2 regions of the Burkholderia metallica genome follow, and region 1 is predicted to be linked to the other one. Evidence: predicted binding sites of a transcription regulator. Region 1 holds the regulator's gene; the other holds the start of a gene.
The links. The regulator FliA, encoded in region 1, starts transcription of late flagellar genes. The targets are predictions, from matches to a motif close to CTAAAGTTTNNNNNNNNNNNGCCGNTA.

Region 1 (7,940 bases):
GCCCTGTACGCGGTGTTCGATCCGGATCGCGTCGGCCGGCGCAGCCGGCGGCATCGACCGCCACCGACTCGATCTCGACGACCGGCATACCCCCCGCCTCGCGGGCGTGCCCCGCCATTCCCCGTTTCCGCGCGTTTTCCCCGCTTCACTGGCCGCCGCCGCGTCCGGAACCGGCCCCCGCCGGCGCCTCCGGCGACACGTCTTTCCGCCGCGCCGCACGCGGCCGCATCCCCCGTCCGGCCGGGTTCGCACCGGGCCCGCCCGATTCCCCGAAATACCCCCCTTTCCCGGCTTTGCTCGACCGATCGGCGTTTGACGCGTCCATGAATAATCGGTGTCACTGGAAAGCGGCATTCCGCCGTACCCGACTGGAGGCCCCGTGGCAGACGAGAGCGATCTCGACAAGACCGAAGCCGCCACTCCCAGGCGCCGCGAGAAGGCGCGCGAGGAGGGGCAGGTCGCGCGTTCGCGCGAACTGGCTTCGTTCGCGCTGCTCTCGGCCGGATTCTACGGTGCGTGGCTGCTCGCGGGCCCGTCGGGCGGGCATCTGCAGGCGATGCTGCGCGGCGCGTTCACGTTCGATCGCGCGACCGCGTTCGACACCCGCCGGATGCTGTCGGCAGCCGGCAGCGCGAGCCTCGAAGGCTTCGCCGCGCTGCTGCCGATCCTCGCGCTCACCGGCGTCGCCGCGCTGCTCGCGCCGATGGCGCTCGGCGGCTGGCTGATCTCGCAGAAGACGTTCGAGCTGAAGTTCGACCGCCTCAACCCGATCTCGGGCCTCGGCCGGATCTTCTCGATCCAGGGGCCGATCCAGCTCGGGATGTCGGTCGCGAAGACGCTGGTGGTCGGCGGGATCGGCGGCATCGCGATCTGGCGCAGCAAGGACGAACTGCTCGGCCTCGCGACGCAGCCGCTCGGCGTCGCGCTGCCCGATGCGCTGCACCTGGTCGCCGTGTGCTGCGGTACGACGGTCGCCGGGATGCTGGTGGTCGCCGGGCTCGACGTGCCTTACCAAATCTGGCAGTACAACAAGAAGTTGCGCATGACGAAGGAAGAAGTGAAGCGCGAGCATCGCGAGAACGAAGGCGATCCGCACGTGAAGGGGCGCATCCGCCAGCAGCAGCGCGCGATCGCGCGCCGCCGGATGATGGCGGCCGTGCCGAAGGCCGATGTGGTCGTCACGAACCCGACGCACTTCGCCGTCGCGCTGCAGTACACGGACGGCGAGATGCGCGCGCCGAAGGTCGTCGCGAAAGGCGTGAACCTCGTCGCCGCGCGCATCCGCGAACTCGCGGCCGAACACAACGTGCCGCTGCTCGAAGCGCCGCCGCTCGCGCGTGCGCTGTACCACAACGTCGAACTCGAACGCGAGATCCCCGGCTCGCTGTACTCGGCCGTCGCCGAAGTGCTCGCGTGGGTCTACCAGTTGAAGCGCTTCCGTTCGGAGGGCGGCGCGTTCCCGGCGGTGCCGGTCGATCTCGACGTGCCGGCCGAACTCGACAAGGGCGCGTCGGTGTCCGCCGCCGACGAGCGCGAAGAAGCCGACGACACGCTCGGCCAGCCGGGGAACGCAGCATGAGCACCCCGACCACCGGCCTGTTCGCCAAACGCGCGAACCCGTTCGCGGGCACCAACCTGCGCGCGCTCGCGGGCCCGATCCTCATCTGCATGATCCTGGGGATGATGATCCTGCCGCTGCCTCCGCTGCTGCTGGATCTGCTGTTCACGTTCAACATCGCGCTGTCGGTGATGGTGCTGCTCGTCAGCATGTACACGATGAAGCCGCTCGATTTCGCGGCGTTCCCGAGCGTGCTGCTGTTCTCGACGCTGCTGCGCCTGTCGCTGAACGTCGCGTCGACGCGTGTCGTGCTGCTCGAGGGCCACACGGGCCCGGACGCGGCCGGCCAGGTGATCGAGGCGTTCGGCCACTTCCTCGTCGGCGGCAACTTTGCGGTCGGCATCGTGGTGTTCGTGATCCTGATGATCATCAACTTCATGGTGATCACGAAGGGCGCGGGGCGGATCGCCGAAGTGTCCGCGCGCTTCACGCTCGACGCGATGCCCGGCAAGCAGATGGCGATCGACGCCGACCTGAACGCCGGCCTCATCAACGAGGAACAGGCGCGCAAGCGGCGTCTCGCCGTATCGCAGGAAGCCGAGTTCTACGGGTCGATGGACGGCGCGTCGAAGTTCGTGCGCGGCGATGCGATCGCCGGTCTGATCATCATGGCGATCAACGTGATCGGCGGGCTGATCGTCGGGATGGTCCAGCACGACATGACGTTCGCCGCCGCCGGCACCAACTACACGCTGCTGACGATCGGCGACGGCCTCGTTGCGCAGATCCCGTCGCTCGTGATCTCGACCGCGGCCGGCGTGATCGTGTCGCGCGTCGCGACCGACGAGGACATCGGCACGCAGATCACCGGCCAGCTGTTCACGAACCCGCGCGTGCTGAACATCACCGGCGCGATCATCGTGCTGATGGGGCTGATCCCCGGGATGCCGCACTTCGCGTTCCTCGCGCTCGGCGCCGGCGCGATCTGGCTGGCGCGCACGCAGACCCGGCGCGCGGCGGCCCGCAAGGCGGCCGGCGACCTGACCGACATCGCGCCGCCCGCCGTGCTGCCGTCGGACAGCCACGAGGCGACCTGGGACGACGTGCAGCTGATCGACCCGCTCGGGCTGGAAGTCGGCTACCGGCTGATCCCGCTCGTCGACAAGAACAGCGACGGCGAGCTGCTCAAGCGCATCAAGAGCATCCGCAAGAAATTCGCGCAGGAAATCGGCTTCCTGCCGCCGGTGATCCATATCCGCGACAACCTCGAACTGCGGCCGAACGCGTACCGGATCGCGCTGAAGGGCGTCGAGATCGGCGTCGGCGAAGTGTTCCCCGGCCAGTGGCTCGCGATCAACCCCGGCCAGGTGACGGCCGCGCTGCCGGGCGCCGCCACGCAGGACCCGGCGTTCGGGCTGCCGGCCGTGTGGATCGACGTCGCGATGCGCGAGCAGGCGCAGGTGTACGGGTACACGGTGGTCGACGCGAGCACGGTCGTCGCGACGCACCTGAACCATCTGGTCGTCCAGCACGCGGCCGAGCTGCTCGGCCGCCAGGAAGTGCAGGCGCTCGTCGAGCGCACCGGCAAGGATGCGCCGTCGCTCGTCGAGGACCTCGTGCCGAAGACGATCTCGCTGACGACGCTGCAGAAGGTGCTGCAGAACCTGCTCGAGGAAGGCGTGCCGATCCGCGACATGCGCACGATCCTCGAGGCCGTGTCCGAGCATGCGGGCCGCGGCGACGCGTTCGAGATCACGGCCGCGGTGCGTCTCGCGCTCGGCCGCGCGATCACGCAGCAGTGGTATCCGGGCGCCGGCGAAATGCAGGTGATGGGCCTCGACTCGAATCTGGAGCGCGTGCTGTCGCAGGCGCTCGCCACCGGCGCGAACCCGGGCCTCGAACCCGGCCTCGCGCACAACCTTCTGACCGGCACGCAACAGGCGATGCTGCGTCAACAGAATCTCGGGCTGCCGCCCGTGCTGCTCGTGCAGCACGCGCTGCGCGCGATGCTCGCGCGTTTCCTGCGCCGCAGCCTGCCGCAATTGAAAGTGCTGTCGTATGCCGAAGTGCCGGACACACGCACGATCAAGGTCGTTAACGTCATCGGGGGTTCCGCTTGAACATTCGCAAATTCACCGGCGCAACGAGCCGCGACGCACTTCGTCTCGTGCGCGAGGCGCTCGGCGCCGACGCGGTCGTGCTGTCGAACCGCACGCTCGATGACGGCAGCGTGGAAATCGTCGCACTCGCCGATTCGGACCTGGCCGCCGTGACGCCGCCGGCCGCGGCGCGCCCGCGCATCGCCGCGTCGCGCGCGCCGGAATCCGTGCCGGCCGCCGCGGTGCCGGGCATCGTCGCGCGCCCGGGTGCGACGCCGGCCCGCCCGGTGGTCGCCAATCCGTATGCGGCAGGCGAAGGCGGGTTGCCGGACGTGTTCTCGTCGGTATTCGGCGCCAGCGCCGATGCGCACGATGCGCACGACCCGGTCGCGCCGCCTTCGATCGACGCGGCGGCGCCCGCGGACATGCCGTCGGTCGCCGCGCCTGCCGCCGGTGCGCCGGCCGCGACCTCCGAACCCGCGCCGTGGCTGGTCGAGCACGCGAAGCGCCTGACGCACCAGCGCGACGCGCTGATTGCCCGGGCGCACGCGGCGCCCGCCGTGCCGCAGGCGAGCGCGCCGGCCGCGCCGGCCGCCGCGAGCGCGACGCCGCCCGACTGGGCACGCGACATCGTGCGCGACGCCGAGCGCCGGATGCCGGCCGCGGCCGTGCGCACGCCCGACCCGGGTGCGACGCACGCCGCGAAGGCGGCCGAACGCACGCGCCTGTCCGCCGATGCGGCCGCCGCGGTCGCCGATGCGGTGAAGTCGCGCATCGAGCGGATCGTCAACGATACGGTGATGCAGGAGCTGGGCGAGTTGCGCGGGATGATGGAAGCGCAGTTCGACAACCTGATGTGGCACGACCGCCAGCGTCGCAGCGCCGTGCATGGCGCGCTGACGAAGCACCTGTTCGCCGCCGGCTTCTCCGCGCAGCTCGTGCGGATGCTGGTCGACAACCTGCCGGCGGGCGACGGCGCGCAGACCTTCGAGCAGGCCGTCGACTGGGCGCAGTCGGTGCTCGCGTCGAACCTGCCGGTGCTCGACAGCGAGGACGCGCTGATGGAGCGCGGCGGCGTGTTCGCGCTGATGGGGCCGACCGGCGTCGGCAAGACCACCACCACCGCGAAGCTGGCCGCACGCTGCGTGATGCGCTTCGGCGCGAGCAAGGTCGCGCTGCTGACCACCGACAGCTACCGGATCGGCGGCCACGAACAACTGCGCATCTTCGGCAAGATCCTCGGCGTGCCCGTGCACGCGGTGAAGGACGCGGGCGATCTCGCGCTCGCTCTGTCCGAGCTGCGCAACAAGCACATCGTGCTGATCGACACGATCGGCATGAGCCAGCGCGACCGCGCGGTGTCCGACCAGATCGCGATGCTGCACGGCGCGAACGCGCCGGTGCAGCGCCTGCTGCTGCTGAACGCAACGAGCCACGGCGACACGCTCAACGAAGTCGTGCAGGCGTATCGCAGCGCGGGCGAGCATCCGGACCTCGCCGGCTGCATTCTCACGAAGCTCGACGAGGCGACCCACCTCGGCGGCGTGCTCGACACGGTGATCCGCTACAAGCTGCCGGTCCACTACGTGTCGACCGGCCAGAAGGTGCCGGAGAACCTGTACGTCGCATCGACCCGTTTCCTGCTGAAGAGCGCGTTCTGTGTACCGCGCGACGGCTCGCCCTTCGTGCCGCAAGACGACGACATGCCGACGCTGCTTTCCGCACTGACCGCACGTTCCACCGCCGAGCTGCACGAGGTGCGATTTGGATAAACGAACCATCGACCAGGCCGAAGGGCTGCGGCGCCTGCTGGCCGGGCGCGCGTCGCGCATCGTCGCGGTGACGGGCGGGCCGGCGAGTGTCGGCTGCACGTCCACCGTCGTGAACCTGGCGGCGGCGCTCGCGTCGCTCGGCAAGGACGTGCTCGTCGTCGACGAGCGCGCCGACGTGCATTCGGCCAGCGCGACGCTCGCGGGCGCATGGCTGCGCGACGGCGAGCGCACGCGGGTCGCGGCCGGCTTCGGCCTGTGCGCGGCCGCGCGGCTCGCGCGGGCCGGCTACACCGGCGCGCAATTGAGCGACTTCATCGACGGGCCGTCCGACATCGTGCTCGTCGACGCGCAGCTCGGCGCCGACGGATCGTTCTCGGCGCTCGCGCGCGAAGCGCACGACGTGCTGGTCGTCACGCGGGTCGCCGCGCAGGCGATCACCGAGGCGTACGCGTGCATGAAGCGGCTTCATTACGCCCATGCGGTCGCGCAGTTCCGCGTGCTGACCAATCACGTCGGCAGCCCCGCGGACGCGAAGGTCGCGTTCGACAATCTCGCGGGCGTCGCGAGCCGCTACCTGGCGGTATCGATCGCCGATGCGGGCTGCGTGAGCGCCGATCCGCTCGTCGAACATGCGCGCGAGCTGATGCGTGCCGCGGTCGACGCGTTCCCGTCGTCGGCCGCCGCGCGCGACTACCGGCAGATTGCCGCCGACCTGCTGTACTGGCCGATGCGCCCGCGCTCGGGCGCGGGCCGCGCCGTGCACGCGGGCGGCAAGCCGTCGTATGAGGCGGGCGCGGCACACGCCGCGTGAGCGCCATCGGAAGGAGAGGGGCCATGATGTACAACGCTCAAGGAAAGATGTCCCAGGCCGACGTGCTCGCGCAATATGCGCCGCTCGTACGGCGCCTGGGGCTGCAGCTCGTCGCGAAGATGCCGGCGAGCGTCGACCTCGACGATCTGATCCAGGCCGGCATGATCGGCCTGATGGACGCGGCCGGCCGCTACAAGGAGGACCAGGGCGCGCAGTTCGAGACCTACGCGACGCAGCGCATCCGCGGCGCGATGCTCGACGAGCTGCGCAGCAACGACTGGCTGCCGCGCAGCCTGCGCAAGACGTCGCGCGAAGTCGAGCACGCGGTGCACCAGATCGAACAGCATCTGGGCCGCTCGGCAACCGAGACCGAGATCGCGCAGCACCTGAACATGCCGCTCGACGAGTATCAGGGGATGCTGCAGGACCTGCACGGCAGCCAGCTCATCTACTACGAGGATTTCGACCGCGCGGCCGACGACGAGCCGTTTCTCGACCGCTACCGTGTCGATCACGCCGATCCGCTGTCGGCGCTGCTCGACGAGCACCTGCGCGAAGCGCTCGTCGAGGCGATCGAGCGGCTGCCGGAGCGCGAGAAGCTGCTGATGTCGCTGTACTACGAACGGGGTCTGAATCTGCGCGAGATCGGCGCGGTGCTCGAAGTGAGCGAGTCGCGCGTGTGCCAGCTGCACAGCCAGGCCGTCGCGCGCCTGCGCGCGCGGCTGCGCGAACAGGCGTGGGTCGGCGCGGAGTCCTGACCCTTTCTTGACGCCCGCGCGCGCCGCTGCCGCGCGGCGCATGCGCATTTCGCGCGCCGATTTGCTACAATCCCCTCCGTTTTCCGAGGAGCGTTGCGACGGACCTCCTGTGTCCGCCAGGCTCGGAAGGCTTCACCAAGCAGTCGTGCGGCACAACCGCGCCGGCTCCGCTTCCTGAACGGCGCTCACGTCACCAATCTAGAAACTTTTTAGAAAGGAGGGCGTGATGAACGCCATTATCGATTCCAAGGCTTCCCAGGATTACGTCGTCGCCGACATGGCGCTGGCCGGCTGGGGCCGCAAGGAACTGAACATCGCCGAGACCGAAATGCCGGGCCTCGTGCAGATCCGCGACGAATACAAGGCGCAGCAGCCGCTGAAGGGCGCGCGCATTGCCGGCTCGCTGCACATGACGATCCAGACGGGCGTGCTGATCGAGACGCTGAAGGCGCTCGGCGCGGACGTGCGCTGGGCGTCGTGCAACATCTTCTCGACGCAGGACCACGCGGCTGCCGCGATCGTCGAAGCCGGCACGCCGGTGTTCGCGTTCAAGGGCGAATCGCTCGACGAATACTGGGAGTTCTCGCACCGCATCTTCGAATGGCCGAACGGCGAATTCGCGAACATGATCCTGGACGACGGCGGCGACGCCACGCTGCTGCTGATCCTCGGCGCGAAGGCCGAGAAGGACCGTTCGGTGATCGCGAAGCCGACCAACGAGGAAGAAGTGGCGCTGTACAAGTCGATCGCGAAGCACCTCGACGCGGACCCGACCTGGTACTCGACGCGCCTCGCGCACATCAAGGGCGTGACCGAAGAAACCACGACCGGCGTGCACCGCCTGTACCAGATGGAAAAGGACGGCCGCCTGCCGTTCCCGGCATTCAACGTGAACGATTCGGTCACGAAGTCGAAGTTCGACAACCTGTACGGCTGCCGTGA
Region 2 (7,940 bases), 910 kb from region 1:
CCTGCCGTTAGCGCGTCCCGATCATCTGCTCGGGGCGCACCCACGCATCGAATTCCGCCTCGGTCAGATAGCCGAGCGCGAGCGCGGCCGCCTTCAGCGTCGTGCCTTCCTTGTGCGCCTTCTTCGCGATCTGCGCCGACTTGTCGTAGCCGATGTGCGGATTGAGCGCCGTCACGAGCATCAGCGATTCGTTCAGCAGCAGGTCGATCCGCGCGCGGTTCGGCTCGATGCCCACCGCGCAGTGATCGTTGAAGCTCTGCGCGCCGTCGGCGAGCAGTCGCACCGATTGCAGCACGTTGTGCGCGATCATCGGCCGGAACACGTTCAGCTCGAAATTGCCGCTCGCGCCGCCGACGTTGACCGCGACGTCGTTGCCGAACACCTGGCAGCACAGCATCGTCACGGCTTCCGACTGCGTCGGGTTCACCTTGCCCGGCATGATCGAGCTGCCCGGCTCGTTCTCCGGAATCGACAGCTCGCCGAGCCCGCAGCGCGGCCCGCTCGCGAGCCAGCGCACGTCGTTCGCGATCTTCATCAGGCCGGCCGCGACCGTCTTCAGCGCACCGTGCGCGAACACCAGCGCATCGGCGGCCGCCATCACCTCGAACTTGCTCGGCGCCGTCACGAACGGCAGCTTCGCGAGCCGGCCGATTTCCTCGGCGACGCGCACCGCGAACTCCGGATGCGCGTTCAGCCCCGTGCCGACCGCGGTGCCGCCGAGCGCGAGTTCGTACAGGTGCGGCAGCGCGGATTCGACGTGACGGATGCCCTGGTCGAGCTGCGCGACGTAGCCGGAAAACTCCTGGCCGAGCGTGAGCGGTGTCGCGTCCTGCAGGTGCGTGCGGCCGATCTTCACGATGTCGGCGAACGCCTTCGATTTTGCGTCGAGCGTCGTGCGCAGCGTGCGCAGCGCCGGCAGCAGGTGATTGACGATCGCATACGCGGCCGCGACGTGCATCGCGGTCGGGAACACGTCGTTCGACGACTGGCCGCGGTTCACGTCGTCGTTCGGATGCACCTTGCGCGCTTCGCCGCGCTCGCCGCCCATCAGTTCGCTCGCGCGATTCGCGATCACCTCGTTGAGGTTCATGTTGGTCTGCGTGCCGGAACCCGTCTGCCAGACGGCGAGCGGGAATTCGCGCGGATGCTTGCCGGCGATGATCTCGTCGGCCGCGGCGATGATCGCGCGCGCCTTGTCGTCGGCCAGCACGCCGAGCGACTGGTTCACGGCCGCCGCGGCGCGCTTGACGATCGCGAGCGCGTGGATCAGCTCGGGCGACTGCTTCTCGGTCGAGATCCGGAAATTCTGCAGCGAGCGCTCGGTCTGCGCGCCCCACAGCCGGTCGGCCGGCACGGCGATCTCGCCGAACGTATCGCGTTCCATCCGCACTGCTTCGTTCATGATCCACTCCTCCAGAAAAGGGGAAAGGCCGCGCGTCGTCGCGCGGCAACAGACGTAATCAGGCGTATCGTGAGGCAGTCGCGCCGCTTGCGCGGCGTCTCGGGGGCTTCAACCGACTAGCATAGCGCCGGCCCGGATTTCGCGTGTTGTCGCGCTCAGTGCGGCGACGCGCTCTTCAGATGAAAGCGCCATGCCATCAGCACGGCCACGCTTGCGAGGCCGGCCGCGAGGCCCCACCAGAGGCCTCGCGCACCGAGGCCGACGTGGAATGCGAACCAGTAGCCGGTCGGAAAACCGATGCCCCAGTAGCCGAGGGTTGCCGCGAGCATCGGGATGCGCGTGTCCTTCAGGCCGCGCAGCGCGCCCGACGCGACGGTCTGCGCGCCGTCGACGATCTGGAACACCGCGGCGATGCCGAGCAGCGACGCGGCGAGCGACACGGTGGCCGCGTTGGCCGGATCGTCGAGGTTCAGGTACAGGCCGACGATCGCATGCGGCGCGACGATCAGCACGATCCCCGACAGCGACATGAACGCGACACCGAGGCCGAGTGCGACGAAGCCCGCATGCCGCGCGGCGACGGGCGCCCCCGCGCCGACCCAGTAGCCGACCCGCACGTTGGCCGCCTGACCGATCGCGAGCGGCACCATGAACGCCACCGAGGCGACGTTCAGCGCGATCTGGTGGGCGGCCAGCGACGTCGCGCCGAGCACGCCGATCGTCAGGCCCGTCGCGAGAAACAGTGTCGACTCGACCCCGTACGTGATCGCGACCGGCCAGCCGATGCCGATCAGTTCGCCCATCATCGGCAGCTTCGGGCGCGCGGCGGTGACGAAATGACGGAAGCGTTGCCGGCCGTGCAGCAGCCAGATCAGCGAGAGCGCGGTGAGCCAGATCGTGATCGTCGTCGCGACCGCGGAACCGAGGAAGCCGAGGCGCGGCAGCCCGAACGCGCCGTGGATCAGCCCGTAGTTCAGCACGCCGTTTACGCCGACGCCGCCGATCGACACCCACAGCAGCCGCCGCGCCGCGCCGATCGCCGGCAGGAAGGCGCGCATCAGCCCGACGCCGATCAGGCTGCCGAGCGCGGCGAAGCGCAGGATGCCCGTATATTCGCCGACGTGATGCGCGAGCAACGGCGGCTCGTGGAACATCAACAGGATCGGTTCGGACAGCGACAGCGCGACGATGGCCGGAATCGCGAGCAGCACGGACAGCACGAAGCCGGTCCAGTAGATGTGCGGCACGCGCTCGTCGGCCTTGGCGCCGCGCGCATGCGCGACGCTCACGCTGACCGACGACAGCACGCCTTGCAGCACCGTCACGATGACGAAGAAGAAGTTCGCGCCGAGCCCGCCCGCCGCGAGCGAATCGGGGCCGAGCGAGCCGAGCAGCACCGTGTCGGTGACGCTCATCGCCATCTGCGAGAGCTGCGCGATCGCGAGCGGCGCGGCGAGGCGCGCGGTATCGGCGGCGTGACTGGACAGGGACGGCGGCGCGGCGGCCGTCCGCGTAAGACCGGAATGCGACATGGAATGGGCGCTCGCGCGGGTGCGGGCCCGCGCTATATGTATTTATTTTGAGAGACGGCTAGCTTACGGCTTTATTCGAACCGTGTCGAACGCGCGCGCCGATGGCCATGTCGCAGGCAGGGGGAACGGCTCGGGTGCTAGGCCTCGCGCACGGCGATGCGCGTGTCGCCGAGCAGCACGACCTGGCCTGCGCGGATCTTGCAGGTCTTGCGCAGCTCGACCGCACCGTCGACTTTCACCGCGCCGGACGCGACGATCAGTTTCGCGGAACCGCCGCTGTCCGCGAGGCCGGTGATCTTGAGAAGGTTGTGCAGCTCGACGTATTCGCCGGTCAGCGTGAAATCCAGATTGGGCATGACGAAGATGGTGCGCGATGCGCGGGAGGAGTCGCTCCGCATCATACGGCACCGCGGGCCGGCGCGCGAGCGCGGCCGGCGGCCGCCCGCAGTTGTGAGGGAGTGTGAGCGATTCGTCAGCAAATGAAACGGTGGGTAACAGTCTGAGAGATTCGAGAACCGGTCGTGCGGGCCGCGGGTCTTTTGTCGTACCTGCCGCGTGTTGCGGCGGGGGCGCATCGGACCGCATCGCCGTGGTCCGGGCTCACAACTTCCTGAGGAGAATTGTCATGTCCAAGATTCGTACGATGCTGATCGGTGCCGCGCTGACGGCGTTCGCCACGTCGGCCGCCTTTGCCCAGACGGGCACCGCGGCGCAGGGCGCAGCCGGTGCCGGCGTACAGGCGCAGACGCCGGCTGCGGGTGTCGGCATGCAGGGCGGTGCGGGCGCGAACGCGTCGGGCAATGCGGCCGGCGGTGCGACCGATGCGGTCGGCGCGGCAGCCGACGGCGCGAAGGATACGGGGTCGTCGGCCGTCCACTCGACCAAGAAGCACGCGAAGCATGCTGCGAAGTCGGCCAAGAGCCATGCGGGCTCGGCCAAGACGAAGGCCGGCGAAGCGACCGAAGGCGGCGCATCGGCCGGCGTGCAAGGCGGTGCATCGGCCCAGGGCGCCACGCAGTAAGCGGTGTCCGGCGCCGCGCGACGCCCGTGCCTGGCGGCGCGTCGCGGCGGCCATCCGGCGGCCCGGTTCGCATCGTGCGCACCGGGCCGTTTTCATGGTCGGGCGCGCAGGGGTGTGTCGTTACGGCCGGCGCTGTCCTTGTCCTTGTCCTTGCACCGGCCCCTGCGCCGGCCGCGCGGCAGCCGGGGTGAATACGCTGCGCAGCCATGCGGCGAGCCGCGCAAAGACGTCGTACGGCTCCTCGACGAAGATCTCCGGCTTCAGCAGCCGCAGGTATTCCATGATCTGCTGCGCTTCCTGCTTCTGGAACGAGCCGTGCGCGAGCCCGAGCCGCAGCAGCCCGCGCAGTTCGCCGAGCTTGTCGCGCGCGGTGCTACCGACGCTCATCTCGCAGGCGAGCTTGGCCTCGTAGACCCGTTGCCGCAGCGATTCCGCGAGCCGCCACGCGGGCGTCTGCATCAGTTCCTCGAGGGTCTGGATGTCTTGCGCGGCGCCCTTGATCTGCGATGCGAGCGGATCGACCAGCGACGGGTCGCCCTGCGCTTCGGCGACGATCGCTTTCGCCCAGTCGCGGCACGCCTTCGCGAGCTCGTCCGGGGTCCATTCGGAGCGCGACGCGAAGCCGAAGCCGAATTCGCCGGCCTGTCGCATCAGGATCGCGACGACGTCCGGGAACTCCTTGTCGAGCGTGCGTTTGGCCCACGCGTACTGGCCGCCCTGCAGCATCCGCTGCACCGCGTGCTCGGTCAGCGGCACCATGTTGTCGAGCAGTTTGGCGCGCAGGAAATCCTCGAACGACGGTGTCGCGAACTGCGGGTCGAGTTTCAGCGACACGCGGACGAACGCGTCGTAGTCCTTGCGCAGGGACTCGAGCGTGTCGTCCTTGAGGGAAAGGGTGATCTGGCCCATGAATCGTCTCGATGGCGGCCCGCGCAAGCCGGCGGCCGGCACGGCGCACCGGAGCGGGCGCCGCGTCGACTGACCGGTGCGCGCCGAGGCCGGTGGCGGGTCTTCATCCGTTATATCGACGCGCCGGGCGAAAACTTGAGCACGCGCGACCGAGCGTGTGCTCAGGCGGGCAGCCAGTGCGGCAGCACGACCCCTTGCCAGAAAAAGAACACCGCGAGCCCCGCTGCGATCGTCACGAGCGGGCGGCGGGTCGCGGCCGACACGAGCACGGCGGCGAGCGCGCCGACCAGCTGCGGATTGCGCCACGTCAGCTCGGCCGTGCCGCCGTGCGGCGAGACGACCATCGGCACGATGATCGCGGTCAGCACGGTGACGGGCACGAAGCCGAGCGCGGTCCGCACGAGCGGCGGAAACGCCAGCCGTTCGCCGAACAGGAACAGCGTCGAACGGATCGCGTACGTGATGACCGCCATCCCGAGAATCAGCAGCGCGTAGCTCACGAGGCGGCCTCCGTGCGCGAGCCGGCGCGCGTGCGGTCGTGCAGCAGCGTGAGCGCGACGCCGATCGCGACGCCGGCGGCGACCGCGCCGAGCAGCCCGAGCTTGTACGGCCAGGCCTGCCAGAAGTACGCGAGCGTGCCGGCCGTCACGGCCGCCGCGAAATAACGCAGCGTGCCGAGCTGCGGGACGACGATCGCGATGAAGGTCGCCGCCATCGCGAAATCGAGGCCGAGCGACTGCAGGCCCGGGAACGCCGCGCCGAAGCCGATGCCCGCGAGCGTCCAGACCTGCCAGTTCAGGTACATCGCGAGGCCCGAGCCGAAGAAGTAGTGGGGGCCGATCGTGCCGGGCGGGAAGTGCCGGTAGTGCGCATAGGCGACCGCGAACACTTCGTCGGTCATCAGCGCGCCGAGCGTCGCGCGCCAGCGCAGCGGCAGGTGCGCGACATAGGGCGCGAGCGTCGCGCTGTACAGCAGGTGACGCAGGTTCACGATCAGCGTGGTCGCGAGCACGACCGCGAAGCTCGCGCTGCCCGCGATCAGGCCGAGCGCGATGAACTGGGCGGAGCCCGCGAACACGACGAGCGACATCAGCGCGCCGTGCCATGCGGCGAGCGGGCCGCCGCCGACGAGCGTGCCGAAAATCACGCCGAACGGGGCGGCGCCGATCATCATCGGGATCGTGTCGCGCGCGCCGTCGAGCCATTCGTTGAGCGGGCGGCGGGCGGGTGATGCGGGTATTGGGTTCAAAGCGTATGCCTCCATGAACGGGAGGATAGCGGGCAGCGGGTGGGCGGGCTTGTATGTTCTTGCGCTTGCGGACCGGTGCGGGGCCGCTTGCCCTGCGCCGGGGAGCTCGGGCGGTATCGGGCGATATGGCGGTGGTGGGCCGGACGCCGCGCGTCAGCTCGCCTGCCAGCGCCCGGGCGGCACGCCGAACATGCGTTTGAAATGCCGCGTGAAGTGGCTTTGGTCGACGAAGCCGCTGGCCGCCGCGACGTCGGCGACGGGCACGCCCGCGCGCAGCGGCGCCAGTGCGCGCTGCAGGCGCAACTGGTTGCGCCATGCATGCGGCGGCATGCCGGTCGTGCGGGTGAACAGGCGCGCCGCGTGGAACGGCGACAGGCCGGCCGCCTGCGCGACTTCGTCGAGCGTCACCGGGCACAGGAGATCGGCGGCGAGCCGTTCACGCATCGCGTCGACGCGCGGTTCGTCCGCCGCGAGCGGCGCCGCTCGCGGCAGTGCGTCGGCATGGCGCACGATCAGCGTCGACAACGCGTCGAGCATCGCCGTTTCGGCGGCGAGCGGATCGTAGATGCGCGGTGCGTCGCCCGGTGAGTCGTTCGCCGGCTGCCCGTGCGCCTGCGCGCCGAGTGCGCGTTCGCTGCCGGCCTCCATCATCCGATGCGCGAGCGTGAGCCGGGCCGCGAGATCGGCGTCGCGAATCACGTCGGGCGCGAACCACGGCGCATCCTGCGGGCGGTCGGCAATCGCACTCGTGAGTTCGCGGATGAATTCGACCGGGATGTAGCTGACGCGATAGCACCAGCCTTCGTCGGCTGCGCGCGAACCCGTATGCACCTCGCCCGGATTGATCACGGGCACGGAGCCGGTTTCGGCGACATGGGCGCTGCCGCGGTAGGTGTAGCGTTCCGCGCCTTCGAGAATCACGGGGATCGTGTACGCGTCGTGCCAGTGGGGGGCGAACGTGTGGTCGCGATAGGTGGCCGTGAGGAGATCCGCATCCGGCAGCAGCGGCGTGCGCCAGTAGCGTGCGGAGTCTGGAAGGCGGGCGGCGGACATGAGCGGGCGCGAGAGCGGTCGAACCGACAGTGTATCGCTCGCGCGCCCGGGCGGGCCTTACTTGACCGGAATCGTCGTGCCGGCCGGCATCGGCACCGCGGTGACGGCGTTCTTCGGGCTGCCGCTGACGACGCGGTCGCTGTAGGTCAGATAGACGAGCGTGTTGCGCTTCTTGTCGACCACGCGCACGACGTGCAGCGTCTTGAAGATGAACGACATGCGCTCGCTGAACACGTCGGTTTGCTGCTTGAGCGGTTCCTTGAAACTGATCGGGCCGACCTGCCGGCATGCGATCGACGCTTCGCTCGGATCCTCGGCGACGCCGAGCGTGCCCTTGATCCCGCCGGTGCGGGCGCGCGACACGTAGCAGGTCACGCCGGTCACGACCGGATCGTCATACGCCTCGACGACCACGCGATCGGAGCCCGTGACGCGGAAATGGGTGTTGACGCTGCCGACTTCCTCCGCGTGCGCGAGCGGTGCCGCGGCGAACACGGAAAGCAGGAGGGCGAGGGGGGCTGAGCGGAAGAGACGATGCTTCATCGACGGAACCGGATGCGAATGCGGGACAGAGACTCTAGCATGCGCGGGACCGGCCGATGAAAGCCGAGAGAGCGGCCGAAAAACAAAAGGCCCGTCGAATGACGGGCCTTTCGCTATTTGGCTCCCCGACCTGGGCTCGAACCAGGGACCTACGGATTAACAGTCCGGCGCTCTACCGACTGAGCTATCGGGGAATAAATCGGTACATCTGCGTGTGTTGTTTCCAACAAA

Region 2: the regulator FliA is predicted to act here: its motif matches at 4,978-5,004, upstream of WJ16_RS05125 (DUF4088 family protein).

What each region holds. Positions count from the first base shown of each region.
Region 1 is NZ_CP013401.1:222,237-230,176, forward strand. It holds gene flhB (flagellar biosynthesis protein FlhB) at 380-1,579, shown strand; gene flhA (flagellar biosynthesis protein FlhA) at 1,576-3,678, shown strand; gene flhF (flagellar biosynthesis protein FlhF) at 3,675-5,429, shown strand; gene WJ16_RS00960 (P-loop NTPase family protein) at 5,422-6,240, shown strand; gene WJ16_RS00965 (RNA polymerase sigma factor FliA) at 6,264-6,998, shown strand; S-adenosyl-L-homocysteine riboswitch at 7,078-7,192, shown strand; gene ahcY (adenosylhomocysteinase) at 7,225-7,940, shown strand, end outside.
Region 2 is NZ_CP013401.1:1,127,774-1,135,713, forward strand. It holds gene fumC (class II fumarate hydratase) at 8-1,402, opposite strand; gene norM (multidrug efflux MATE transporter NorM) at 1,558-2,934, opposite strand; gene WJ16_RS05115 (RNA-binding S4 domain-containing protein) at 3,072-3,290, opposite strand; gene WJ16_RS05120 (hypothetical protein) at 3,560-3,955, shown strand; gene WJ16_RS05125 (DUF4088 family protein) at 4,076-4,864, opposite strand; gene WJ16_RS05130 (AzlD domain-containing protein) at 5,026-5,364, opposite strand; gene WJ16_RS05135 (AzlC family ABC transporter permease) at 5,361-6,128, opposite strand; gene WJ16_RS05140 (AraC family transcriptional regulator) at 6,267-7,166, opposite strand; gene WJ16_RS05145 (CreA family protein) at 7,224-7,709, opposite strand; tRNA gene WJ16_RS05150 (tRNA-Asn) at 7,828-7,903, opposite strand.